DNA from 3 places in the Pseudoalteromonas sp. SCSIO 43201 genome. Region 1 is predicted to be linked to each of the others. Evidence: predicted binding sites of a transcription regulator. Region 1 holds the regulator's gene; each other region holds the start of a gene.
What was found. The regulator sigma-54, encoded in region 1, starts transcription at its own class of promoters, with help from an activator protein. The targets are predictions, from matches to a motif close to GTTGGCACGNNNNTNGNNT.
Positions count from the first base shown of each region.

Region 2: the regulator sigma-54 is predicted to act here: its motif matches at 6,884-6,902, upstream of J8Z24_RS05715 (flagellar assembly protein T N-terminal domain-containing protein).
Region 3: the regulator sigma-54 is predicted to act here: its motif matches at 964-982, upstream of J8Z24_RS05695 (FlgO family outer membrane protein).

Region 1 covers NZ_CP072683.1:3,534,125-3,542,472, reverse strand. Annotated here, with positions in the region: gene J8Z24_RS15445 (PTS sugar transporter subunit IIA) at 1-322, opposite strand, end outside; gene hpf (ribosome hibernation promoting factor) at 324-611, opposite strand; gene J8Z24_RS15435 (RNA polymerase factor sigma-54) at 641-2,140, opposite strand; gene lptB (LPS export ABC transporter ATP-binding protein) at 2,187-2,912, opposite strand; gene lptA (lipopolysaccharide transport periplasmic protein LptA) at 2,909-3,463, opposite strand; gene lptC (LPS export ABC transporter periplasmic protein LptC) at 3,453-4,007, opposite strand; gene kdsC (3-deoxy-manno-octulosonate-8-phosphatase KdsC) at 4,004-4,555, opposite strand; gene J8Z24_RS15410 (KpsF/GutQ family sugar-phosphate isomerase) at 4,555-5,526, opposite strand; gene J8Z24_RS15405 (calcium/sodium antiporter) at 5,536-6,495, opposite strand; gene J8Z24_RS15400 (ATP-binding cassette domain-containing protein) at 6,670-7,470, shown strand; gene mlaE (lipid asymmetry maintenance ABC transporter permease subunit MlaE) at 7,473-8,252, shown strand; gene mlaD (outer membrane lipid asymmetry maintenance protein MlaD) at 8,266-8,348, shown strand, end outside.
Region 2 covers NZ_CP072683.1:1,345,251-1,353,598, reverse strand. Annotated here, with positions in the region: gene flgE (flagellar hook protein FlgE) at 1-38, opposite strand, end outside; gene J8Z24_RS05760 (flagellar hook assembly protein FlgD) at 80-760, opposite strand; gene flgC (flagellar basal body rod protein FlgC) at 777-1,208, opposite strand; gene flgB (flagellar basal body rod protein FlgB) at 1,211-1,621, opposite strand; gene J8Z24_RS05745 (CheR family methyltransferase) at 2,295-3,128, opposite strand; gene J8Z24_RS05740 (chemotaxis protein CheV) at 3,144-4,076, opposite strand; gene flgA (flagellar basal body P-ring formation chaperone FlgA) at 4,217-4,924, shown strand; gene flgM (flagellar biosynthesis anti-sigma factor FlgM) at 4,997-5,320, shown strand; gene J8Z24_RS05725 (flagellar protein FlgN) at 5,313-5,741, shown strand; gene J8Z24_RS05720 (LPP20 family lipoprotein) at 6,269-6,745, opposite strand; gene J8Z24_RS05715 (flagellar assembly protein T N-terminal domain-containing protein) at 6,938-8,134, shown strand.
Region 3 covers NZ_CP072683.1:1,335,478-1,343,825, reverse strand. Annotated here, with positions in the region: gene J8Z24_RS05700 (FlgO family outer membrane protein) at 1-334, opposite strand, end outside; gene J8Z24_RS05695 (FlgO family outer membrane protein) at 349-930, opposite strand; gene J8Z24_RS05690 (SPOR domain-containing protein) at 1,335-2,027, opposite strand; gene J8Z24_RS05685 (SdrD B-like domain-containing protein) at 2,028-4,949, opposite strand; gene J8Z24_RS05680 (fimbrial biogenesis chaperone) at 4,998-5,774, opposite strand; gene J8Z24_RS05675 (DUF4402 domain-containing protein) at 6,036-6,491, opposite strand; gene J8Z24_RS05670 (DUF4402 domain-containing protein) at 6,535-7,176, opposite strand; gene J8Z24_RS05665 (hypothetical protein) at 7,321-7,863, opposite strand; gene galU (UTP--glucose-1-phosphate uridylyltransferase GalU) at 7,939-8,348, opposite strand, start outside.

The sequences.
Region 1 (8,348 bases):
CTTCAGGTACGATGAATGCGACAAAAATATCGACAGGCTGTTTGTCGATCGCCTCAAACGGGATCCCTTGTTCGCTTACCAAGACCATCGCCAGTATTTTATCAATACCTTCAAGTCGCCCATGAGGAATTGCGATCCCTTTACCTATACCTGTACTTCCCAGCTTTTCTCGTGCCATAAGGGCATCTAAGATAGTGTGCTGGCTGGTATCAGGGATTTGGCTATGCGCTAATTCGCTAATGTACTCGAGAATACGTTTTTTGCTACTAAAAAGGACCGCAGCTTTGCTACAGTCCTTATTCACTAATTCACTTAATTTCATTTTAGTGTCGAGTGAGCTTCTCTTTGTGTTTAATTACTTGACGGTCTAGTTTGTCAATCAGGCCATCAATTGCTGCATACATGTCTTGATGCTCTGTTGATGCAAATAGCTCGCCGCCATTTACGTGCAATGTTGCTTCTGCTTTTTGAACTAGTTTTTCGACATCAAGGATCACATGAACGTTATTGATATGATCAAAGTGCCTCTCAAGCTTCGCAAACTTGTTGGTGACATAATCTCTTAAAGAGTCAGTGATTTCTACATGGCGACCAGTTAAATTTAGTTGCATAAGCATTTTTCCTTCTTGTGTTTAACGTCTTATATCAAGCTTTTACGCTGATTTGACGGTGGAATGGCTAGGGATTCACGATATTTTGCAATCGTGCGTCTCGCTACCTTAATTCCTTGTTCAGCTAAAATATCTGCAATTTTGCTATCACTTAATGGTTTAGCAGTGTTTTCCGCAGCTATTAGCTTTTTGATGAGTGCTCGTATTGCTGTTGAGGAGCACTCACCTCCATTTTCGGTACTGACATGGCTTGAGAAGAAATACTTCAGCTCAAATATGCCCCTTGGTGTGTGCATGTACTTTTGGGTGGTGACACGAGAAATCGTAGATTCGTGCATATCAACCATCTCTGCGACATCGTTTAACACCATAGGTCTCATCGCTTCGGGGCCATGTTCAAAGAATGCCTGTTGTTGTTGCACAATGCAATTGGTAACTTTCAATAAAGTGTCATTGCGACTTTCTAAGCTCTTAATAAACCACTTTGCTTCTTGAAGGTGTGAGCGAATAAACTGGCTATCAGTACTCGATTTAGCAGTTCTCGACATCGCAGCGTAGTGGTCATTTACTCTAATCTTAGGCATCGCATCAGGGTTTAGCTCTACAACCCAGCGGCCTTTCACTTTTTTTACCGACACATCTGGAATAACGTATTCTGGTTCTTCATGAATAATACTCGCAGCTGGCTTAGGGTTAAGACTGTGGATCAGCGTCATAACTTCTTTTAGCTCAGCTTCTTTTAAGCGTGTTTTTTTCGCTAAGGTACGGTAATCACGGCTCGCAAGTAAATCAATGTGCTCGGTCAGGATCATCTTGGTTTCGGTGATCCACGGTGTGTCAGGTGCAAATTGATTTAACTGAATACATAAACATTCTTGCAAACTTCGTGCAGCAATACCGACAGGGTCAAACAACTGGATACGTTTAAGTACGGCTTCGACTTCATCCAACTCTACCGGCTCTTCACTGTTTTCATCATTGATACTTTCTAAAATATCTTCACAGGAAAGCGTTAAAATGCCAGACAGATCTACCGCTTCGATGATGGCAATAGCAATGGCTCTATCTGTTGGGCTAAATGGCGTAAGTTCTAACTGCCACATTAGGTAGTCGTGTAGTGATTCGGAAGTCTCTCCCTGGTAGACGTTATCATCATCAGGTAAAGGAGCTGCGCTTGATGCTGGTGCAGCACTCATATATTCATCCCAAGTCACATCCATGGCAAGATCATCACTAACCGTTTCTTTGCTCATGGCGGTATCTGAGTCCATTTCATACTCGCTGACAGGCGCTTCATCTGAGCTTTGCTGACTATCGTCCGTATTATTTTTATCTTGGCTGTGTTGTTCAGTACTTTCTGCGTCTGCGGTATCGCTTTCTTCCACTTCCAATAGTGGGTTGCTGTCCAACGCTTCTTGTATTTCTTGCTGTAGATCCAACGTACTAAGCTGCAACAGGCGTATGGCTTGTTGCAGTTGTGGAGTCATTGTAAGTTGCTGCCCCATGCGCAGCTGTAATGATTGCCTCATGTATCTCTAACAATCCCTTTTAACAGTTATTAATACTACGTCTTAACTATAGCTTGAATTGTTCGCCTAGGTAGACATCTCTTACGGTTTGATCCGCTAAAACATGTTCTGGCGTACCAGCGGCGATTAATTCACCGTGTGAAACGATGTAGGCTTTTTCACATACGTCCAGCGTTTCTCTTACATTGTGGTCGGTGATCAGTACACCGATCCCACGATTTTTAAGGTGCTCAATGATTGTCTTTATATCTAACACTGAAATTGGATCAACGCCAGCAAAAGGTTCATCTAACAAGATAAACTTAGGATTAGCGGCTAAAGCACGAGCAATTTCTACCCGTCTTCTCTCTCCTCCAGATAATGCCATCCCTTGAGAATCACGGATGTGTTGGATATTAAATTCATCCAACAACTCATTAAGCTGAGCTTCTCTTTCAACTTTAGACAAATCTTTGCGGGTTTCCAAAATAGCCATGAGGTTTTGATATACCGTTAGCTTCCTAAATATGGATGACTCTTGAGGTAAATATCCAATCCCTAGGCGTGCGCGACTGTGCATCGGGAGTAGGGTGATATCCTCATCATCGATTTGTATAAAGCCTTTGTCACTTGGTACTAAGCCCACAATCATATAAAAAGTAGTGGTTTTCCCCGCACCATTAGGGCCAAGTAAACCAACGATGCTACCTGCTTCGACACTCAGTCCTACATTTTTGACAACTTGGCGACCTTTATAACTTTTTGCCAAGCCTGTTGCTTTGAGCTCGCTCATGAATTGTTACCTTTTTCCTGTGGATCTTCACTTTTTTCCACGCTGGTGTCAGATTTCTTTTCAACAGGAACCAGAATTGTTCTAACCCGAGAGTCGCCCTGTTCAGAGCGCTCGGCACTAATGAGTTGCTTTTCGATATGATAAGTAATGACTTGTGCACTACTTTTTTGACCCGCTTGCGATATTTCAGCATTGCCAGTAAGTACTAATTTTAATTCGGCAACATCATAGCGAATTTCATTAGCCGCTGCGCGTAAGGTTGTACCATCTGCCTGAGCTTCTTCAAAAACCGCAGGGTTGCCAGTAGCAATTAGTAGCTGCTTATTTGAACCAAGCTCAGCGCGGCGGTGCACTTCCAAACGATCAGCATTGATTTTTCTTGTGCCATGAATAATGACAACGTTTTGCTCGAAAATGCCTATGTTACTTTGCAGTTGAGCTTGCTGACGGCCAGCATCGATAATGACTTCATTTTGCTCTGCAGCAGCTGCGAAAGTGGAACTTGCGAGCAAGCCGACGAAAACTAATTTGTTAATTATTTTACTGGTCATAATAAATTGTCTTTGTATGGTTGATGAGCTCAATCAGCTGTTTTTGCAAGTCTGCATGTAGGCCTTTACCGGTAATTTTAAGGCTAGGGCCTGTGATAATGACGGGGTGTTCTGATTTCATCAACTTTTGTTTAATTTCAACCCTGACATTGTCGGCATTGATAGTACTGATCATTGCGTCTGGTGTGAGGTTTTTTGCTAAAACATCCCCTTCTAAAATCAGGGTGTTGTTCTCGTATAATGTGGCTTCCAATGCGCTTATCTGCCAATTTTGCTCACCGTTATATAATGTAAAAATGGGTTTTGCAAAGTGGCTAAAACCAAGGTCTTGATAAAGTTCCATTTTATCAGCAGTCACATGGTAGTTTAGTAAGCCATTTTCACTGTAGGTAGTCTGCTCTAATGCGGTCGCCACATAATCGGGTTTAGCAAGTGGTTCATCGTCACTTTTCTTGTTGATTTCTGATGCGTTAAACATCGGCGACCACAGCCAAATCATCAGCGCACTAAAAGTAATGAGCAGAATGACACGAAGCACAGTCATGTACTTGACCCTGTAGTGGTAAGAGGGTGGTTTTGGCTGAGCATGAGCAGATCTGTTAACTCTCTGACGGCGCCAAAGCCTCCCGGCATCAAAGTGGTATAGTGGGCAATGCGTTTTATCAGCGGATGTGCATCATTCACGGCGACAGCAAAGCCAACTTGCTCCATCACTGGCAGATCAGGGCCATCATCGCCAATATAGGCAATGTCTGCATCCTTCAGATTAAGCTGCGTTTTTAGTGCTTCATATGCCACTAGCTTGTTTTCTTGACCTTGGTAAATATGCGTTACATTTAAACTAGTCATGCGTTGCTGAACTATTTGTGAATGTCTACCTGTGATGACCGCAACCTCAATACCGCAGTTTACTAGCGCTTTGATACCGAAGCCGTCTTTGGTATTGAATGCCTTTAATTCTTCACCGTTGTTACCTAGATAAATGCGTCCGTCAGAGAATACACCGTCAATATCGCAAATTAAGAGTTTAATTTGAGTTGCTTTTTGCCAAGCATCTGTTGAGATATCTTGATAAAGGTCACTAAACTGCATCATAGCACTCCCGCTCTAAGTAAATCTTGGGTATTCAATGCACCCACAGGGACATTATTCTCGTCAACCACAATTAGTCCATTGATGCGTTTATTTTCCATAATATTTAGCACCTCAGCAGCGAGCATATCGGCGCGTGCGGTGGTACTTTTTGCGGTCATAACTTGTGTGATTGGCGTTGTGTGTATGTCTACTTTTTGTTCTATGATACGGCGCAAGTCACCGTCTGTAAAAATACCTTGCAATTGTGTCTGCTCGTCGACAATCGCTGTCATTCCAAGACTTTTTGCAGACATTTCGAAAAGGGCTTCTTTGACGGTACAGTTGCTACTGACCATAGGAATGGCACTGTCTTTGTGCATGATGTCAGCGACTGTGAGTAATAGTCGTTTGCCTAAACTTCCTCCCGGGTGAGAAAGCGCGAAATCATCGGCAGTAAATCCTCTGGCTTCAAGTAGAGCAACTGCTAATGCGTCTCCCATAACCAGCGTTGCTGTGGTACTTGCTGTGGGCGCTAATCCTAGTGGGCACGCCTCTTTTGACACTTTAACGCAAAGGTGAACACTAGCGTTGCGAGCCATGGTTGAGCTTGGGTTGCCTGTCATAGAGATCACAGGTGCACCTAAACGTTTAATTATCGGTAAGATTGAGATAACTTCTTGGGTTTCACCTGAATTTGATATCATCAAAACCACATCATCTTTGGTGATCATACCTAAATCGCCATGACTAGCCTCACCTGGGTGCACGAAAAAAGCAGGGCTTCCTGTGCTGGCGAGTGTAGCGGCAATTTTATTTCCAATATGACCTGACTTACCCATACCAATAACAATAATTCGACCTTGGCAATTAAACATTATTTTACAAGCTTGCTCAAACTGTTGATCGACAAACTGCTGCACTTCCTCTATTGCTGCAAGCTCAGTAGCAAACACTTGATTAGCAGATTCAATAAATGGGGTCGTTGTCACGTGTATTCCTTAAATGATGTAGTAAATATATCCGATAAAGCAGGCGAGTAACAAACCACCTTCAAAGCGGTTGATACGACGTTTACCAGTAATGCTTAAGCTCATAATAAGTAGCAATAGTGTTGCACCAAGCATAATAAATATATCACGAGCCGCGATATTGGTATCTAATACGGAGGGATTGATGATCCCCGCAATAGACAGTACCGCAAGGATATTAAAAATATTCGAACCAATGATATTACCTAGCGCTAAGTCGTCTTCATTTTTTAATACGCCAGCTACACAGGCTGCGAGTTCAGGTAAACTGGTTCCTACCGCGATGATAGTTAACCCAATCAATAAGTCGCTCATCCCAAAGTACTTTGCAATATCAACAGCTGCACCCACCAGATAATCGGCGCTAACGGGGAGCAAAATCATACCAACAACAAGCCAAAAAATAGCTTTTTGTGTGGGGACATTATCCGGCACCTCTTCACACGCTTCACTAACGAAAGGATCGTCATTGCTGTTGCCGCTGCGTTTGGTAATGATAATTAAGGTAAGGAGAAATGCTGCGAAGCCAATAAGCAGTAATATACCTTCAACAAAACTGAAGTTATTGTCACTGACAATATACCAAGCTCCCAAGGAAACAATGATAAGAAGTGGCATTTCTCGACGTAAAATTCCTGAGCCAACCGAAAGTGGCCGGAGTAAGGCGGTGATCCCAAGGACTAATAATATATTGGCAATGTTAGAACCTACGGCGTTACCAACGGCTGTGTCTGTTTTATCTGCAAGAGCGGCCTGTGCAGCAACCATCATTTCGGGGGCTGAAGAGCCCATGGCGACAATGGTTAAGCCAACAATTAATGTTGGTACACCAAAGTTTCGAGCTAAAGCTGCTGCGCCAAAAACGAAGCGGTCGGCACTCCAAACCAGTGCAATAAAGCCAAGAATGAGAATAACAAACGATAAAACCATGAACCTCTAGCCAATAGGATTAAAATTTCGTTAGATACTACCAAATGCGCCTTGGAAAGTATAAGCAAACCGTCACATTTAACGACTTACAAAATTTTACCAAAACGATTTTCCATCTTGTTTGAAAAAAAAGTATCATACTCCGATGAATATAGTCTTGATCTGGAGAGCGACTTGTCGCAATCAATTGTAGAAATCAAGGATGTAACCTTTTCCAGGGGTGAAAGGATCATCTACAAAAACATGAGCTTTTCCGTACCAGAAGGCAAAATCACCGCAATAATGGGGCCAAGTGGCATAGGTAAAACGACTATGCTGCGATTGATCGGTGGCCAGTTAAAACCTAATAGTGGTGATATTCTTTTTGCTGGAAACAGTATCCCAAGTATGTCCCGTAGTGAATTATATCAAGCAAGAACTCGCATGAGCATGTTGTTTCAAAGCGGTGCGTTGTTCACAGACATGAGTGTCTTTGACAATGTCGCTTTTCCTTTGCGCGAACACACGGAATTGTCAGAAGAGCTCATTCAGTTAGTAGTATTGATGAAGCTGCAAGCAGTAGGACTTCGTGGTGCAAAGGATTTAATGCCTGCAGAGCTTTCTGGCGGCATGGCGAGGCGCGCTGCTCTAGCGCGTGCGATAGCGCTTGACCCCGAACTTATCATGTATGATGAGCCATTCGCTGGGCAAGACCCCATTTCGATGGGGGTGTTGGTACGTTTAATTAAGTCACTAAATGAAGTGTTAGGTCTATCATCCTTAATCGTAACCCATGATGTGACAGAGGTACTGAGTATCGCGGATCATGTTGTCATTATCGCTGAGCAAGGCGTGATAGGTGAAGGGACGCCTGAGCAAATGCTAAAGCATGACTCAGCGCTAGTGCAGCAGTTTTTACAAGGGCTTGCCGATGGCCCTGTACCATTTCACTTCAATGCCCCTGATTATCAACAAGCACTGTTGCAAGGAGAGTAGAGTTGGTCGATTTTCTACAAAAAATAGGTCATAAAACACTAAGTCGCTTTGCTGCTCTTGGTCGTGCAACCAATATGCTATTTGGGGCGTTATTTAGTTTACCTAACTTTCGCAAAGGCACACCGCTATTAATCAAACAACTCTACATGGTAGGTCATCAGTCACTGTTAATTATTATGGTCTCGGGGTTATTTATTGGTATGGTTTTAGCGCTACAAGGCTATACCGTATTAGTAGGATATGGCGCTGAGGATAGCCTTGGGCCGTTGGTGGCGTTGAGTCTACTAAGAGAATTAGGTCCCGTTGTTACGGCGCTGTTATTTGCTGGGCGTGCGGGTAGTGCACTGACTGCTGAAATTGGTTTAATGAAAGCAACTGAGCAATTATCTAGTTTAGAGATGATGGCTATTGACCCATTAAAGCGCGTTATTGCACCACGATTTTGGGCAGGCTTTATCAGTATGCCACTGCTTGCGTTGATATTTTCAGCAATCGCTATCTTAGGTGCACATTTGGTTGGGGTGGATTGGTTAGGAGTCGATTCTGGTAGCTTCTGGTCTATCATGCAATCACAGGTATCGTTCCAAAAAGATATTTTAAACGGTCTTATTAAGAGCTTCGTATTTGCACTATTGGTGACTTGGATCGCGTTGTACAAAGGCTATGACTGTGTCCCTACATCTGAAGGGATAAGTAAGGCGACGACAGAGACAGTAGTACACTCTTCACTGGCTGTACTTGGCTTCGACTTTGTATTAACAGCGGTTATGTTCTCAAGTTAAAAGGTTTTAAAAAATGAATACACGGAAAATTGAAATTTTAGTTGGGCTATTTGTAGCGTTGGGTGTCGCTGCATTTATCATGTTAGCGCTCAAAGT
Region 2 (8,348 bases), 1.7 Mb from region 1:
GCGGCCGCAATACCTGTCAATGCTATGTTAAAACTCATACTCTCACCTCTAATTTCTTAAGGTTAATTCTCTAAAACTATTATGCTATTTCAGCAATGTCAGTTAAGCGCACCGCGCCTTCTTTCGTGTTAATAACGATGCCATTTGCACCATTAACATTCACACTATCTATATTTCTGAATGTCGCAGATGGAAGTGTCTGGTACTCACCTTCAATCATCCCTTCAGCTTTGATGGTGTACTCACCCGGAGGCATTGTTTCACCGTCTTTATTTTTACCGTCCCACGTAAACCTCACAGCACCGGCGCTTTGCTCACCGAGCTCTAATGTATTCACCAGGGCACCAGCTTCGTCATAAATTCCTACGGATAAATTCTGTACCGGCTCTTGAACAATAACAGAGCCTTTAGATAAGGAATCTCCACCATGCTCTAGTGTCGTAGACTCCAGCAACGCCTTTTTACCAATTAATGTTGACGCTTGTAATGCCGAGTTTGAAGTCATGGATGCTGCTAACGAGTCAAAGTTCTCATTAAGCTTCGAAATCCCCTCAGCCATTGTAAAACTCGTCATTTGCGCAATCATCTGGTCATTATCAGCAGGTTTACTCGGATCCTGAAAGGACAGCTGTTGAGTAAGTAGCGAGAAAAAGTCTTCTTGCGACAACTCATCTCTGGGCTTTTGCTCCTCGGCCTGCTTTTGCCTGTCCCAGTAGAGTGAATCTACACCCGTTGATGTGGCATTTACGTTATTACTCATCAGCTGTTACTCCCAATTAGCGCTGGCCTAGTTGCAGCGTTTTTGTCAGCATCTGTTTTGCTGCATCTGCAACTTGTACATTGGTTTGATATGAACGGGACGCTGAAATCATATTTGCCATCTCTTCCACCACATTCACATTCGGTTTATAAATGTAGCCATTTGCATCTGCACTGGGATGATTGGGGTTATACTCCACTTGAAGTGGCTTATCACTCTCAACTACACCCAGCACTTTAACTCCTACAGATGAACCGGCAGCATTGCTTTGAGACGCTGCGGCCTTGGTAAGTTCAGCGGCAAAAACGGGATGTCTAGCTCGATATACTTTATCTTGGCTAGAGCTAACGGAGTTTGCATTAGATATATTACTCGCGGTCGTATTCAGGCGCACATTTTGTGCACTCATGCCAGAACCTGCTATATCAAAAACGTTATATAAACTCATCGTTATGCCCCTTGACTACCTAGAGCTTTTTTAAGCCCTTTGAACTTACCAGATAGAAACTGCATACTGGCTTGGTACTCTAATGCGTTTTGTACATACAAGTTTCGTTCCACCTGTATATCAACTGAGTTACCATCACCTGTATCTGCTTGATTTGGCGAACGATATAGCTCAGATGAATTACTCATTTTAGTACCACCACTTAGGTGCTTGGCATCTGTTCTGACCATATCATTGCCGCTTCTTTGCGATGACTTTGCCGCTTTCAAGGCACTCGCAAAATCGATATCTTTCGCTTTATATCCTGGAGTATCTGCATTTGCGATATTGCTTGCTAAAATTTCAGCACGTTGAGAACGAAGTAGCATTGTGTGCTGATGTACACCCAACGCTTTATCGAAACTGATTGCCATTATCTCACTCCAAAAATTTGACTCATTAGGTAAAAGCAATATTCAGGCCAATTAGAAATTTATTTTAAATCCTTACAATTCAAGAGGGTAGTAGCATATCAATAGCAGTTAATATTCTTTGTATCAGTTTACACAGTACAATATAGGGAATTTGTATCGGCATTAAAGGGATGACTTTCACGATTGTGACAATCTCAAGAGTATGCCTATGTGAATAAAATAACGGCAGAGCGTTTAAAGTAACTTGGCGGAGTGGTACTGGTTTGTATAATGCCGACTCAATTTGAAGGAGTAAATCTGATGCGAACTGCGTTAAAAGTGTCTTGTTTATTTAGAGCAACTCAATAGCGAAATTTTTGCCTGCCTACAGAGCGTAGGTACCTCAGCATAAGACGGTTATTGACAAGATTTTCTCGCCTGAAAATAGACCTCTTAATTAAGGTAATTGGTATTAGGGATCACAGCGGCTGGATAATAAGTTATTATTTCGAGCTCAAATTGGTTAAGTGGATTAATATTATCAGTAAGAATTTAGAGTCTAAAAATAGCTCACTAGATGAAAGAGGCTGTTACAGTTAGTGAAGTTGTTGTCAAAGTTTAAGGCACCTGCTGGGTACAGCGTTTTTGTACCGCAATAAATCAACAGGCAAGCTTCCCTGCTGCCATTATTGTGTTAAGCTTTCTTCTGATAAATGATACCAGGATTACACCTGATCATGTTGAAGTCATCGCTTAACCCGGCCATTGACTCTGAGGCTCCCAAAAACAAATACCCATTTGGATTAAGTGATTGCGCAAACTGCGAAATTATTTTTGCCTTCACCTCAGGTGCAAAGTAAATCAGCACGTTGCGACAGAATATCACATCAAACTTTCCCATCAGCGCATAAGAATCAAGTAGGTTCAAATGCCTAAAGCTCACCATTTTGCGGATTGGCTCAACCACCTTTGCCATGCCATTACCACTATCAGTGAAAAATTTCTTTCTGCGCTCTGGGGATAAGCCTCTGGCTAGTGCAAGTGCATCATATTCCGCGTTCTTGCACATATCTAACATAGTGTTAGATATATCAGTGCCTACAATTTGTACACCCATCTTCAGCGAGCCTGGGCTCTTGCTTGTATATTCATTCGCCGACATCGCTATCGAATACGGTTCCTGTCCTGACGAACTGGCAGCAGACCAAATCTTTACCGGTCGCCTTAAGTCTTTAAACTCTGGCAAAATTTTGGTTTTGATTAGCTCAAATGGGTAAGTGTCGCGGAACCAAAGCGTTTCATTTGTGGTCATTGCATCAACCACGGCGGCACGCAGTTGCCGCTCATGTGGACTAAGCGTTTTAACCACTAAAGATGAAAGCGTTTCCACACCGAAACGAGCCATAAGAGGGGCTAACCTACTTTTAACCAAGTATAACTTATTGTCACCCAGCACAATACCGCACTGTTGTTCCAAAAAAGTTCTAAATTGATCGTACTCTTTTTGCTCTAAATGCTTATTTTCCAAGTGCTACCACCAGCTTTAATCACAGTGAACCCATTTTTTAACCGCTGCTGCCAACTCATCAGGGTTAAACTTTGCAATAAAATCATCAGCGCCGACTTTTTCTATCATCGCTTGATTAAATACACCACTCAATGAAGTATGAAGTATTACATGCAATGGCGCTAATTTCGGATCCGCTTTTATTTCTGCTGTTAATGTATAGCCGTCCATTTCAGGCATTTCAACATCAGAAATTAATAATCCAACGCGCTCAGTGACATTATTTTGACAGTCTACTTCTGCTATCTCTCGTAATCTGATTAACGCCTCCTTACCATTTTTAGCCAGCTCGGTTTGAACACCCAGAGGCTCAAGCGCACGTTTTACCTGATTACGAGCCACAGCTGAGTCGTCAGCAATGAATACTATACGTTCACCAAGATCTTTTTGCATCTCACCATCAGATACAATATCGGCACTCACTTCTGTATTGATTGGACAGATCTCATTGAGAATCTTTTCTACATCTAAAATTTCAACTAATTCATTTTCAATTTCAGTTACCGCTGTCAGGTACGAATAACGGCCTGCACCAGACGGTGGCGGCATTATTTTTTCCCAGTTCATGTTGACGATACGCTCAACAGCACTAACTAAAAAGCCCTGAACGGAACGGTTGTACTCAGCAATAACAATAAAACAATTGCGAATATCCTGAATAGGTGGCCCACCTACTGCAAGTGACATGTCTATCACAGAAATAGTTTGACCACGAATATGGGCTACCCCCCTGATTAGAGGGTTTGACTTTGGCATACTCGTGAGTGCTGGGCATTGCAGCACTTCCCGGACTTTAAACACATTGATGCCGAAGCGTTGTCGACCTTGAAGCCGAAAAAGTAATAGCTCGAGACGGTTTTGACCAACCAGTTGTGTTCGTTGGTTAACCGAGTCTAAAATACCTGCCATTTCAATCTCCTACTGTATAAACCGCTAATCGGAACGATCTTTGCTTCGACTCTGATATGGTTTACCACCCTTGATTAGGTGCAGTTATTAAAGCAGAATCTTTATACCTTGTTTCACCCCATAAGCATAGTCGAAACATCATGAGTTTGTTAAAAAAAACCCGTTACATTCAACTTTTTTGTTTGTTCGCTCATTTTATAAGCATAGGATATGGCCACTGTCAGCAATATGACAACAAAGCCTTGGAACAAACTGCTGTCGATTTTGTTGCTCCACAGGTAGAACTTGACCCTGATAGCCAACTATCAATATTTGCTATACCACTTGACTCAAGAATCCCCACTAGAGTGTGTCAAGCACCACTGGTACACAGCACAGCAGCGACACCACCATTTAATACCCAAGTTACTGTTCAAATAAAATGTGATGATTTACAAGGGTGGACACAGTATGTGCATGTGCGCATTGAACACTTGTTTCCAGTGTTAGTTAGCGCGACCATGCTAGAAAAAGGTAGAGTGATAACGGAAGATGACATTAAAGTCGAAATGCAGCCTAAACGGTTTCGCCGAGTTTCATATATAGAAGACCAAACCTTATTAATTGGTAGTCGCAGTAAAAGAAACATCCGTGAAGGGCAAGCATTTACACAGTCACATATTTGTATGGTTTGCAAAGGCGACAATGTAACTATTTTTGCCAAATCAGGGGGGCTTGTTATTAAAACTCAAGGTGAGGCAATGCAAGATGGCAACAGGGGTGAACTAATTACTGTGAAAAATACTCGCTCAGGCAAAACCTTACGTGCTAGAGTAATAGAAGTGGAAACAGTAGAGGTGAATTTATGAAAAATTTGCTAAAGTAATACTGTTTCGCGCCGATATTATGGCTGAGAGTATAATATTATTGGGTCTATAATCATGGTCAATCAAGTTAACGGTCAAAATCAGTCCTCCACCGTTGCAAACAACGTTAAACAGCAAAAAGCTGAATTGCAACGAAATGAGGCCAGTGCTACAGCGGCTAAAGCGCCCGCTACCCCAAAAGCTGCGGCAGATTCCGTCAGTCTAACACCACAAGCACAGCAATTAAAAACAGTGAATGAAAAGGCACAGCAGTCTTCAGGCTTCGATGACAAGAAAGTCGAAGAGCTGAAAAAAGCGATAGCTGAAGGCAAATACCAAGTTGATGCCGAAAAACTGGCGAAGAACATAGCTGCATTTGAGTTTGAAATATATGGATAATTTGGTTCGGCTTTGCCACCACAAACTTTGTGAACAAATTGTAACGCTAGAAGCGATGACCCAGCTTCTGGCGCGTGAGCTTGATGAACTAGCCTCTCGCCGTGGCGACCACCTCAAAGAGGTTGCACGGGAAAAACTCTCTTATATATCCAAACTTCAAAAGCTCGATAAGGAGCTAGCGCAGACAGACCCTAAAGTATTTCAGCACGCTGAGATAGTGCCCTTGGTGAGTAAAGTACGCGCGTTACTTGCCGAATGTCAGACCAAAAATGAAGTTAACGCCAAAACAGCTCATCAAGCCAACGTCAGCACAAGAGAGCTAAAGAGTATTTTAATTGGTGCACCAACATCCGTCACTTATGGTCAAGATGGCAACGTCAAGAGCAGTGATGGTGAACTGGTAAGGAACCTTAAAGCTTAATTGGCACTTTTTACCTAAACACGCCTTATGCTCTAATTTAACGTCGCCCCGCTCCTATAAAGAGTTGCACTCCGTATTATTAGAACCTTGTCCATGTTCTAATAAAAACAGTAAAGCACTTGGCTATAGGTAGTTAACCCGAACTTCAAACAATTAATTCGTTTCTAGCGGCTAGTTTTAGCGCTAGCTGTACGCTGAGTTCACTTTCAATAGTCAGCGATTGGTGCGTAAATTTATACCAATTTTCTTAATTAAGTAGTCTATTTTGAGGCAAGCAAATCTTGTCGATAACTAGGCGAAAATTTCTTATTTAGTTGTTCTAAATAAGAAATTTTTAAAGCTGTTAGCGTCAAATTGGTATTACCTTGCCTTCAAGACGTAGGGACCTTAGCGAGAGCAGGACACGGAAGCGATGCGTTTGCCTAGAACCCTCTGGCTAGACAAGAGAAATATTAAGTTGTGCGTTAGCAGCAACGAGTTAGAACATCCCTTATCCAAACCTCAGGGTAGTTACACGCAAATTTATGCTATTTGAAGCTATACGACACTTTTTTAATCTTTTGCGGCTTAACTTGCGTGATGTATAGATCATACACCCGCTTCATATCCAGCTCGAGTTCGGTAGCGTATGTATCTCCCACTGCGTAACTCTTCAGCACTTTTGCCCCTCTCACTAACCCATTTACTTGGCTTTTTAAGCCATCATTTTGTGCTATGGCACCTTTGACAGTCGTAGTTGATGTTAACTTTTGACCGTACAACTGTTCGGCAAGCTCTCGATATGCTTCTAGCTTTGAAACTTTAATCGCCATTAACTGTTTTTCACCAGCAGTATTTCCAGGCTGGGCACTTAACGGCGCATACCCAACAGCACGTAGCACTGGGAAAGTATCAGGCTGGACTGTCTCATATTCAATATGCTTATCGATCATGCTTGAACAACCGCCAAGCAAAACCAGAGCACAAACCATAATCCAAGCATTATTAGGACTGATGATACGCATTTTGCTTCTCTCCACTATGTATCGATGTGCTACTACTGCCCTGATACAATTCTTATTACCATCTGCTAGCATGGTAATAGTAGCAATCATTGATATGAATAATTCACTGATAAGTATTATGCACGAATCTTGCCACAATTTGGCATAGGTATTGCTGTTGTAATAAGTAGTCTTAACACTGAGTATCTGAGTATGAAAACGCAATTCGCACTGAGCCTTTCATTTATATGTATGGTATTCCACATTCCATCTCACGCAGAATGGTTTGAGGTGACTGGGGTGGCTGATATAAAAAATGGCGACCATCAGAAAGCAAAAAAGCAGGCTGTTAATGATGCCATCACCCAAGCACTACTTTTTTCTGGTGCAACCGTAAGCAGTGTGCAAACCGTCACCGACGGTGTGCTTACGCAAGATCAGTTGAAAATACGCGCTAATGGTGAAATTCAGGGTGCTAATGTAATTGCAGAATCAAGAGTGGGTGATGCTTGGCAAGTAACACTACATATCGATATCACCCCACAACAAAGTCAATGCTCTACCAGTGCATACAATAAGCAAATTGCAATAACACAAAGTCAACTCAAAAATAAGCATCAAGCTACTTTGGGTCAAATTTTTGACATTAACAAGATTGTCAGCGAGCGCCTTTATCATACCCTATCAGATCAGAATCAAAGCGTTGAACCGGTGCCCTATTTTGCTCAAAAAATAGATGTAAATCGATTTTTTAGTCAACGATTCGATTACAACGAGCAGTTAATCGAAACAGTAACAGCAAACACAAATAGTCAGTATGTATTACTTAGTCAAATTTCAGATATTTCTAGCGTCAACAAACTCAACAACGACCTTGCATTTTGGCAAAGCGATAAGTATCTAAGGAGCTTTAAAATAGAGTTTATACTGTTTGATGCTCTTTCTCATGAAAAGGTCTGGCAACAAAGGTACGGTACTCAAGGAGTATGGCCTTTTAAAAAGACCAAATTAGTTGATGTATATAGTGAACAGTTTTGGCAAACTGATTATGCGGCTGAAATTCAAACTGTGTTGAACCAAGTCAGCGTCGATCTGAACTCGGCCATCGCCTGCTTACCCACCCATGGTAAAATACTGCATATTGATGACGAGCAAGTTGTGATTAACTTAGGCCGTATGCATGGGCTGGAAGAGGGTCAAGTGTTGAGCATTGCACATAGCAGCCCCCTTACTGACGCTGGTGGTAATGTCTTTATGCGTCAAGTTAAAACGTTGAATAAATTGCAAGTCATCCAAGTCAACGCCCAGACAGCTATTGCTGTAAACCAAGAACAGCGACCGCTTAACAATGTTCAAATTAATGATTTAGTTGAAATTCACATAGAGAAAGACGACCTGTTTGCCCTGTGATACCAATTTTTCAATTACGTGATGTACCTCCGGACAGGAAAGTAATATCAGTGATCTTAATTAAGTGGTTTATGTTAAGACAAGAGAAGCTTGTCGGTAGCCAAGAGAGTTTTTGCTATTTAGTTGCTTTAAATAAGAAATTCTTAACGCTGTTAGCGTCAGATTTACTCCTTCTAATTGAGCAAGTTTTAAGTCAAATTGGTATTATTCTGCC
Region 3 (8,348 bases), 1.7 Mb from region 1:
CAGCTAACTGATTACCGAGAAGCGACCCTTTATCGAACTCTTTGTCTAAGAATACAAAACTAGTTACCGCGACAGGCGTCTTTTCATTTACATGCTTCAGGTTCGTGACCATATCTTGCATGATACTTTGGACATAATGGGTCACATTCTTCCCAGCCATTTGCTGAGATATAGAAAACTGCTTTAATCCATTTGGATTACTCTGAAACATGGACGATTGTTCAAAGCCATTTCTCACTGGCTCCGTTTGTGCTGTATCTACAGCGAAAAAGTTACTCTGAGTACAGCCAACCATCAATGAAAGAGGCAAAGCCAGACTACATATTTTTTTCATTACACTCATCTCCATTAATATTGACTGCGTATGATAAGACCATCTCGAGACGTGGCTCTCTCAGAGCCCCATAATGCCGATTTAGGAATACTAAGCGATGCCGCGGATAGAGCCCGACTGTGAAGTGTTTCTACAAGCCTAGCATTGACCAAATAGCTGTCACGGCTCTCAACTATCGTACCAACTACAACCAGGTCAATTTTCTGACGTTGATTTATCGCTTTTAACTCTCTGCTTAACATACTATCGGCAGAGTCACTCAAAGATAAAGCGCTTCTTAATCTGTACTCAACAACATCAGCTCCCATTTGGCTCAAATGGGTTATTAATGACTCTTGTAGCGCCACACCAAGTCCACTTCCTTGCCCCACTATGACGTCATTTAATTGGTTTGCCCTAAAAAAGCTAGTCACTGCTACTGTTGAGTTCGGTTTGAAAGGTCGCACATATTGCCCAAGTTCAGCCGCTAGTTGTGCACCAAAGCCATCAAAATCTGGTAATATTTCTCGCTGCTGGGTTAGTTCTCTTTTGCCTACTTGCTCACTGCTCGTGCACGCGGTAAGCCAAAATACAAAAATGAATACAAGATATTTCATTGTCGTCAGCCATCGTTGATCTTACTTACGATTAAGCAAAAATCGCGCCACATGGACGGCGCGATTTTACGAACTGTAGGAATAATTAATACCAATTTTCTTAATTAAGTGGTCTATGTTGAGGTGAGAAAATCTTGTCGATAACACCGCTTCCGCGTCCTGTTCACGCCGAGATACCTACGTCCTGTAGGCAAGGCAAAAATTTTGCTATTTAGCTGTTCTAAATAAGAAATTTTTAACGCTGTTAGCGTCAGACTTACTCCTTCAAATTGGTATAAGGATGCTGGTTGTTCATTATCGTTGGTATTTCACATAAGCTTTGTTATCGCAATTGGAACCAGCGCTTGTTTCTGGTTTTCGTGGACAAGAAAGTGGCAACTAATTACCGGCTCATTTTCAGTGACTCAAAGACGAGAAAGTTTTTCTCCACCAAATGCAGTAACAAAACATGCTCGACGATGCTGTTTAAATTTGTCGCACGCATCCAGTGCTGCCGCTTTGTTCTCGAAGGCTCCCCACTTAACTCGGTATCGCGTAACGCCTTTACCATCAACTGTCTCAATCGAAAAAGTTTCTTTGCTCTTTATCAATTCAGGGAGGGTTTGTTCTAGTGTCGACGTCAACTCTAATACTTGTGTTTTGCCGTTTAACGAAGCTAGCTGAACGGCATATTTGTATTCTACTTTTTGACTATTTGTATCAATTGAGTCGTCCACACTAACCGGTTGAGCTTGTGTTTTTATTGGTTGATAACTATTTTGTGTGATGACTTCTTCTACTGCTGCCTGAGACTCGTTGGCTTGTGTAATCAAAGGAGTCTGTTTTTTAGTGGTAGTTACTTGAGCCGGTTTTGTATTTGACACGTAACCGGACAGCGCTTGAATGAGTTTTTGCAAATCTTTTTCCGCATCCAATAGCCTAGCAATTGCTACTTTATCCTCTTGCCACTGGGCAATGGCCTCTTGCATCTGCTGATATTCTTCCACTGTAATCTTTGCATAATTAACTGTTGTTTCTTCTGGCTTTGTACTCTGACACCCAGATAGAAGTGCGAGCACGCATATTATGCTGGTGATGGAAAATACTGGTTTTATCATTTAGTGTACTACCTCTAATGCTTTAACATCACAATTAATACCCTGTTCGAGCACCTGCGAACATAATGCTGTCAAGTCTTGTTTTGGATCTGAGCTAAATGCTACCCCAAGCAGATAGTGCGCTTGATCTTGAACATAAAATGGTTGGATTGATTCTATAGCCATCAATCGTGGTTTGATAAGTTGAAGATACACTTTCAAAAAATTAAGTTCATTGAATTTACCAAGGCTTGCAACCTGTAACTGCTCTGTTTCTTTTGGAATAACGTTAATATCAACACCACTGACCACATCCCCTCGTAAAGGTAAAGTCACCAACGTTTTTTGCGCACTTTTCAGGTTTCTTGCCTCTGTTATTTCTTGGTCTAGTTTTACCTCATAGTTGCCAGGCTTTACATCTGTGAATACATAAAAGCCATCAAACTGCGTTCGTGTTGTTGCAACTTCTTCTCCCTGCTCATCAATCAGCGCCACTTCAGTAAACGCAACTTCTTCTTTACCTTGTTTAAATACCTTACCTTCTACTTCACTAGAATAAACAATCGGGAAATCCAACCGCTCTATAAAACCAGCGCGAGGTACAATAGACTTGCCAGCATGCGCTGGGATCATAAAAGGATCGGGCAGTGAAGTCGATTGAAGCTCAATATCTGTGGCTCTATATTCGGTCAAGCCAGTTAGCAATGCAACGCCATTTTCGTCCGTAACAGCACGGCGATACGCGTGTACGGCCCTCACTTCGACATCAGGTAGTAATTCATCTGTACCGTCGAGTACACTGTTATTATTTTTGTCTAAAAAGACCCGAACGACTAGCGAGCCTCGATTAGATAAAGTGTTTTTAGTGGAAAATACACTGCTGGATAGACTATTGTATCCAAGACTAAACCTTCCAGCGACAGCAACTTGCCAATGTTGCTCACTTGAATAAGAAGCGGTGCTAAACAGACTAAAGCGTTCAAAGTTAAAGTTTGAACCAAACTCTATAGAGTCGCTATCGTCAAGCAATGAGTGAGCAAATCGCACCCGCGCTTCAATATCGTCATCTATTTGATGGGTAACGGTAGCATATATATCAGTGAAATCCGCTTCAGGATTAATCTGATAATCTGCACCAAGTCGATACCAAGTCCCGCCATGACTGCCACTAATTTGCGTCGCGCCGAATAGAGCTTCTGATTGCAGACTTTGTCGCCACGTAAGCTGATTACCAATATTCCAACGACCCAACCCATAATTTAATCGATTTACAACCTGCGTAAACCGGCCTGCAGCCGTGTCATTGACACTAAATTGTGTTCTGTGACGCAAACTCCCAAACGAGCTGTTATGTAGCCGGCCTGAGAGGTTTAGTTGATATACATTGTTGGAAACGCTATCCCCTTGAAAATTCGACCGCGTATTACGGCTTATACTTGCAGTCAACGCTTGACCTAACACTCGAGTATTGCCTGAAATTTGGCTTTTACTTTCACCTTCAGTGGTTGCTTCATGCTCGATATTCAACAGCCAGTTTCGAAATCCGTTATAGTAACTTCCAACAGAATAAGTAGCGGTATCATCGTCGCTCCCCATATGAGATTCAGCGCCAATATAGGTCGATAGGCCATCAGTAATACTGGTGCGATAAGTGCCTGCAACTCGCCATCCGTTATCGCCACTATTACTTTGCTTATCTAAAAGACGCTGCCCAACTTTATTTAAAGAGAATTCATACTCACCAGAGTGGGAGGACAAGTTTGGATCAAACTGGTAGACCTGCTTGGCACGAGTTAATTGACCTTGTGGGCCATATTTAACGATTTCAAATTCATTTTCACCATATTGTAGTTCAACGTCACTAAAGTCATATACACCACTCTCAATGTCTAACTCTTGCGCAAGCAACACGCCATTTTGGTATAGTTCAACATCCCACCCTTGTTGAATTTCTCCAGTGATATTGACACTACGCTTCGCTGATGAAGCGCTCATCGGTCTATTCGATAATTTAATGCCAGCAGAGAAGCCTGCTGTACTCAAACTACTGACATTAACTGGAGTGATATCACCTACTCGCACTTCAGTTGCACCAATACCTAGGAGCTCTCCCTTTTCACTTTTACGGCTAAATGTAAGGCGGTTACGTTTAAAGTGGTCATCATATTCGCCAAAGGTATAGTAATCAGCTTTCATATACGCAAACTCATGTGAGCCAAGTACGGAATAAGTCAATTCATTCTGATTTTGATTATGCCTAAAGCTTGCTTGTATATCGGCAACTGGCGCGGATAACATTTGGTAACCCGATCCAGACCTCGGGTAAAGTATCGCTCGGTCTGATTTTTCTCTGGATAACGCCCTTGACTGGCGTGCAATCTGCGCCTCAACAGGATAGGTAAACTGACTCTGCACTTGCAAGCTTTGACGTCCATAATCTACAGTGTGTGAGAAACCAAACCATTCATTAAGTCTGTTAGACTCTATGAAAAGTTGATCTTGGTCTATATAAATATCTTCTGTCTGCAAGCTGTATTCTTGCTCATTTACAAACACAACTTGGCGAGCCAAATCAATAGCAAAGCGGTTGTCAGGATCTTTTAGCCAGCCAGATGCCCCCGCCTCATTTATTTCTATAGCAAGGCCTATCATCTGGACAAAGCTTTCCAGCTCTATCCAAAAAGAGTGTTCATTTTTTATCGCGATAAGTTCGCCAATATAATGACGCTCATTTAAGTGTGTAGATAAAAATAAATATTCGCCGACAGGAATATATAGCTCAGCTTGTGCCGCCTGTACTGGTTTCTTAATATCAGACAAGGTACTTTCGAGTTGACTAAGCACCCGCACTACCGCATTGACATCAATGTCTTGCTTCGCCTGCAAGGGGGTCACAGTAGCAATACAGCACAATGCCATTACTAGCTTACTTCCGAAATGCATCGCTATTAACTTTTCATCATGTGATACAACAACTATGAATAACTGCGTTTATTTCAGTATTACTGTCTTTTCGGCAAAGACATGGCGCTTGTACTCCCCTGAACCAGTAAAACGGACCTCTAATATTCCTGGAGCATTTATTCGAGCGCGAGGTAATAGTGTTAGCTGTGCTTGAGCGCGTTCCAGTTCGGTATGTACCGTATAATCTGCAGTAATGGCCACTCGCTTTGCAGAAGCAACTCCTTGGGGCTTAAAAAATGCCTCAATGGTACCAAATGCACTTGCAACACCGGTTTTGGACAATCCAACTGTCACCTTATCGGTTACATCCACTGTGGTAATCGTTATGTTAGGTGTGTCGATTTTATGTCGGGCCATAATAGGCAAAGAATAATTTAACGCGATATCTAATTTAATTGTTCCTTGATTACCATTTCCGTCATTTCCATTTGGTAACGCTTGAAACAGTAGATGTGAGCGATACTCTCCAGCGCCAAGTGCCCTCGGCTTTCGCAGTGCAATTTTGACTACCTGTCTTTGTCCTGGTGCCAGCCTCATTTGGCTTGGGCTGACTCTCGCCATTGAGCTCAGATTTATCACATTTTCCTCTTGGATTAGCTTATAGCCACCACTGGGTAAGGCTTGTTTTTCTTCCCATGATAAACGATAACTTTGATATACACTGGAGTTATTGAGTACGACGATTTCGGCTGTACGAGTACGCTCGTCAAATACCACTCTTGTTGGAGAAATTAATAAGTTAGCGTAAGAGAAAGTGCTAAATACAGACACAAAAACACTGAACAAAAAAACGATATACTTCATGATATTCTTTTATTTAAAACCAAATTATTAAGTAATGTATGCGTTATATAACTCATGCCCAAATGGCATCCATTTTAGATACGCGCTACCTTGTGTTCACCATTAAGCCCATATTATTGGCACATTACCTCTGTAGTATACCTATTCGCCTAATTAACTGTTCTTCATGTAGGCGATAAAACCTTCCCCATGGCTAAGCAGAAATTTTCAACACAGCTAGCGCAAGATTCTCCCTTTTAAATCAGCGATATACATAGTTCATTAATACTCAATTACTATACTCACTTTACCGGTATAGCTTCCATCTACATAAGGTTGGCCATTGCCAGACGTTGCGAGTATTGCGCCTATTTTTATTTCCGCTTCCCCATATACACCGGTGAAAGCCTTATCAACTAAATTCAGACGCTTTATCAAAAAGAAGTTACTACTGTGCTGGTTTTGTATTTTTACTTCACAACGACAGTCAGAGATATAAATTTGCTTATTGGCTGGAAAGCCCTTGAGTTGAATAACCGCAGGTTCACCACGCTTGAAAATATACAACTCATTGGTGCTCGACACTTCTCCATAAGGGGTCATATTGAGTATGCTTTCCCGCGAATTTTCATAAGCAACAATAATGCCAAAATTAAGATTCTGAAGAACCTCAATTGAGCTTGCATGGCTCATACCTGAGAGCATTGTAGCAAACGCGAAAAACTTTAATCCTTTCATACCACTCAAAAAAGGCGATAAACATCATCGCCTATATCATAACTTAGTAAGATACTGTAATGGCTACCGTAGCTGAATATGTATCATCTAAATAGCTTCCACCATCTTTATCAGTACCAATAGATGCACCAACGTTGAAAGTAGCTTTACCTTCATTATTCGCTGCAATCACATATTCGTCGTCACCATTTTTTTCAATCGCCGCGTTTGGTGTCTGGCCCTCAACCGCATATAAGGATAAGCTTAAAAGTTCAAATTTAGCCGTGTCACTCGGGCCTTCAGCTGAAACAAGCTCAATTGCTGCTACTTCTGGTGTTCCTGCATCACCATCATGGTCAACCGTTAAGGTTGGTAGTGATATTTTCATGTTGGCATAGCGAGTTACACCTGAAATTGTAAACTGCGCTGGAGAAGAGTCATCTGTTAAAATACCAATTTGAGCACCATCTTGAGAGGTTGCAGCTAGTGCTTCTGTAGAATCTGCTGGACGCGTTAAAGTTGCTTGTTTGGTGCTTTCAGCCATCGCTCGAATCGTACCAAACTTAAGATCGTTTACTTTTTCCAGTGTAAACGCATTCTGAACCGTAACACTGGCATTAAACGTTTTGTTTTGAGACGCAACAGCAACGGAAGTCACACTTAGCAAAGATAGCGTGATTAAACTAACCTTAATTTTATTTATCATTTACCTTTCCTTTACCTTCAGGTTTATTATTAGGATTTCCATTATATTTATCGGTACGATACTAAGAAACTTTAGTTATTTTTTGTTATTTTTATATATATTTTACGACCCATCTAACCAACGGATAACTAAAGAACAAAACGTTCAATATTCAACCGAAACGCATTTTTCATTATATTTTTCCAGGATTTTACAAACCACGCTCGCAGCCCTATTTGATTCCAAAGGCCCCATTTGAACAATAAAACGCTCCCCAAATGCCTTTTGCTCTGTTCTTATACCAACATTTGTAATTGTATTTAACGTGGGTAATGCTCTATTTACCCTTAATACAACTTTCTCCGCAGCTGCTTGTGTGAGCCTTGGTGTGAGTACCGCATAAAATCTCTGTGTAGTATTATCCTCAGCCCGATGAGAGACCACCGATGGGTTGCCATTCAATAGCGCATCCGAAGATGGGAGCGGCTGTTGTGCAGCTAATAGTGTAATGAGTTTATTTAAGTCGTTTTCAGACTGTAATAAGCGTTTAATTTGCTCTTTCGATTCATTCCATTCCTTGATGACTTGCTCAATTTCTTCCTGTGAATATTCAGAGGTTTTTTTGGCGATGGTTAACTCACTGTTTTGTGAACTGCAACCCAAAATAAGAAGAAAAAAAAAAGCGAGCGCTGAGTGTTTTTTAAACATCAATATCTCATATAATAAAAAGGGAGCAAAGCTCCCATAATTAACTCACTATATAAAAGAGTATTAATTTCACACTCATTTTGCAAGCTTTGTTATAAATTGCATCAGTTCATTGGAAAATTCATCTCGACGAACAGCATGCTCTATAATCGCTTTCAAATAACCAATCTTGCTGCCACAATCATGGCTTTTACCACAAAGCGCATATGCTTGTACTTGCTCAGTTTCCATCATCATTGCTATCGCATCGGTCAATTGGATTTCTCCTCCTGCCCCCTCTGGCGTTTTTGCCAACAATGGCCAAATAGACTTGTTTAAAACATAGCGGCCAACGATGGCAAGGTTTGAAGGTGCCGTGCCAGGTTTCGGCTTTTCAACCATGTTGTGCATAGGTTTAGATTCACCAGCAGCCAACATTTCACCGCCGATATCTACAATACCAAATTGTGACACAACCTCTTCCGCGACAGGCTCAACCATAACTT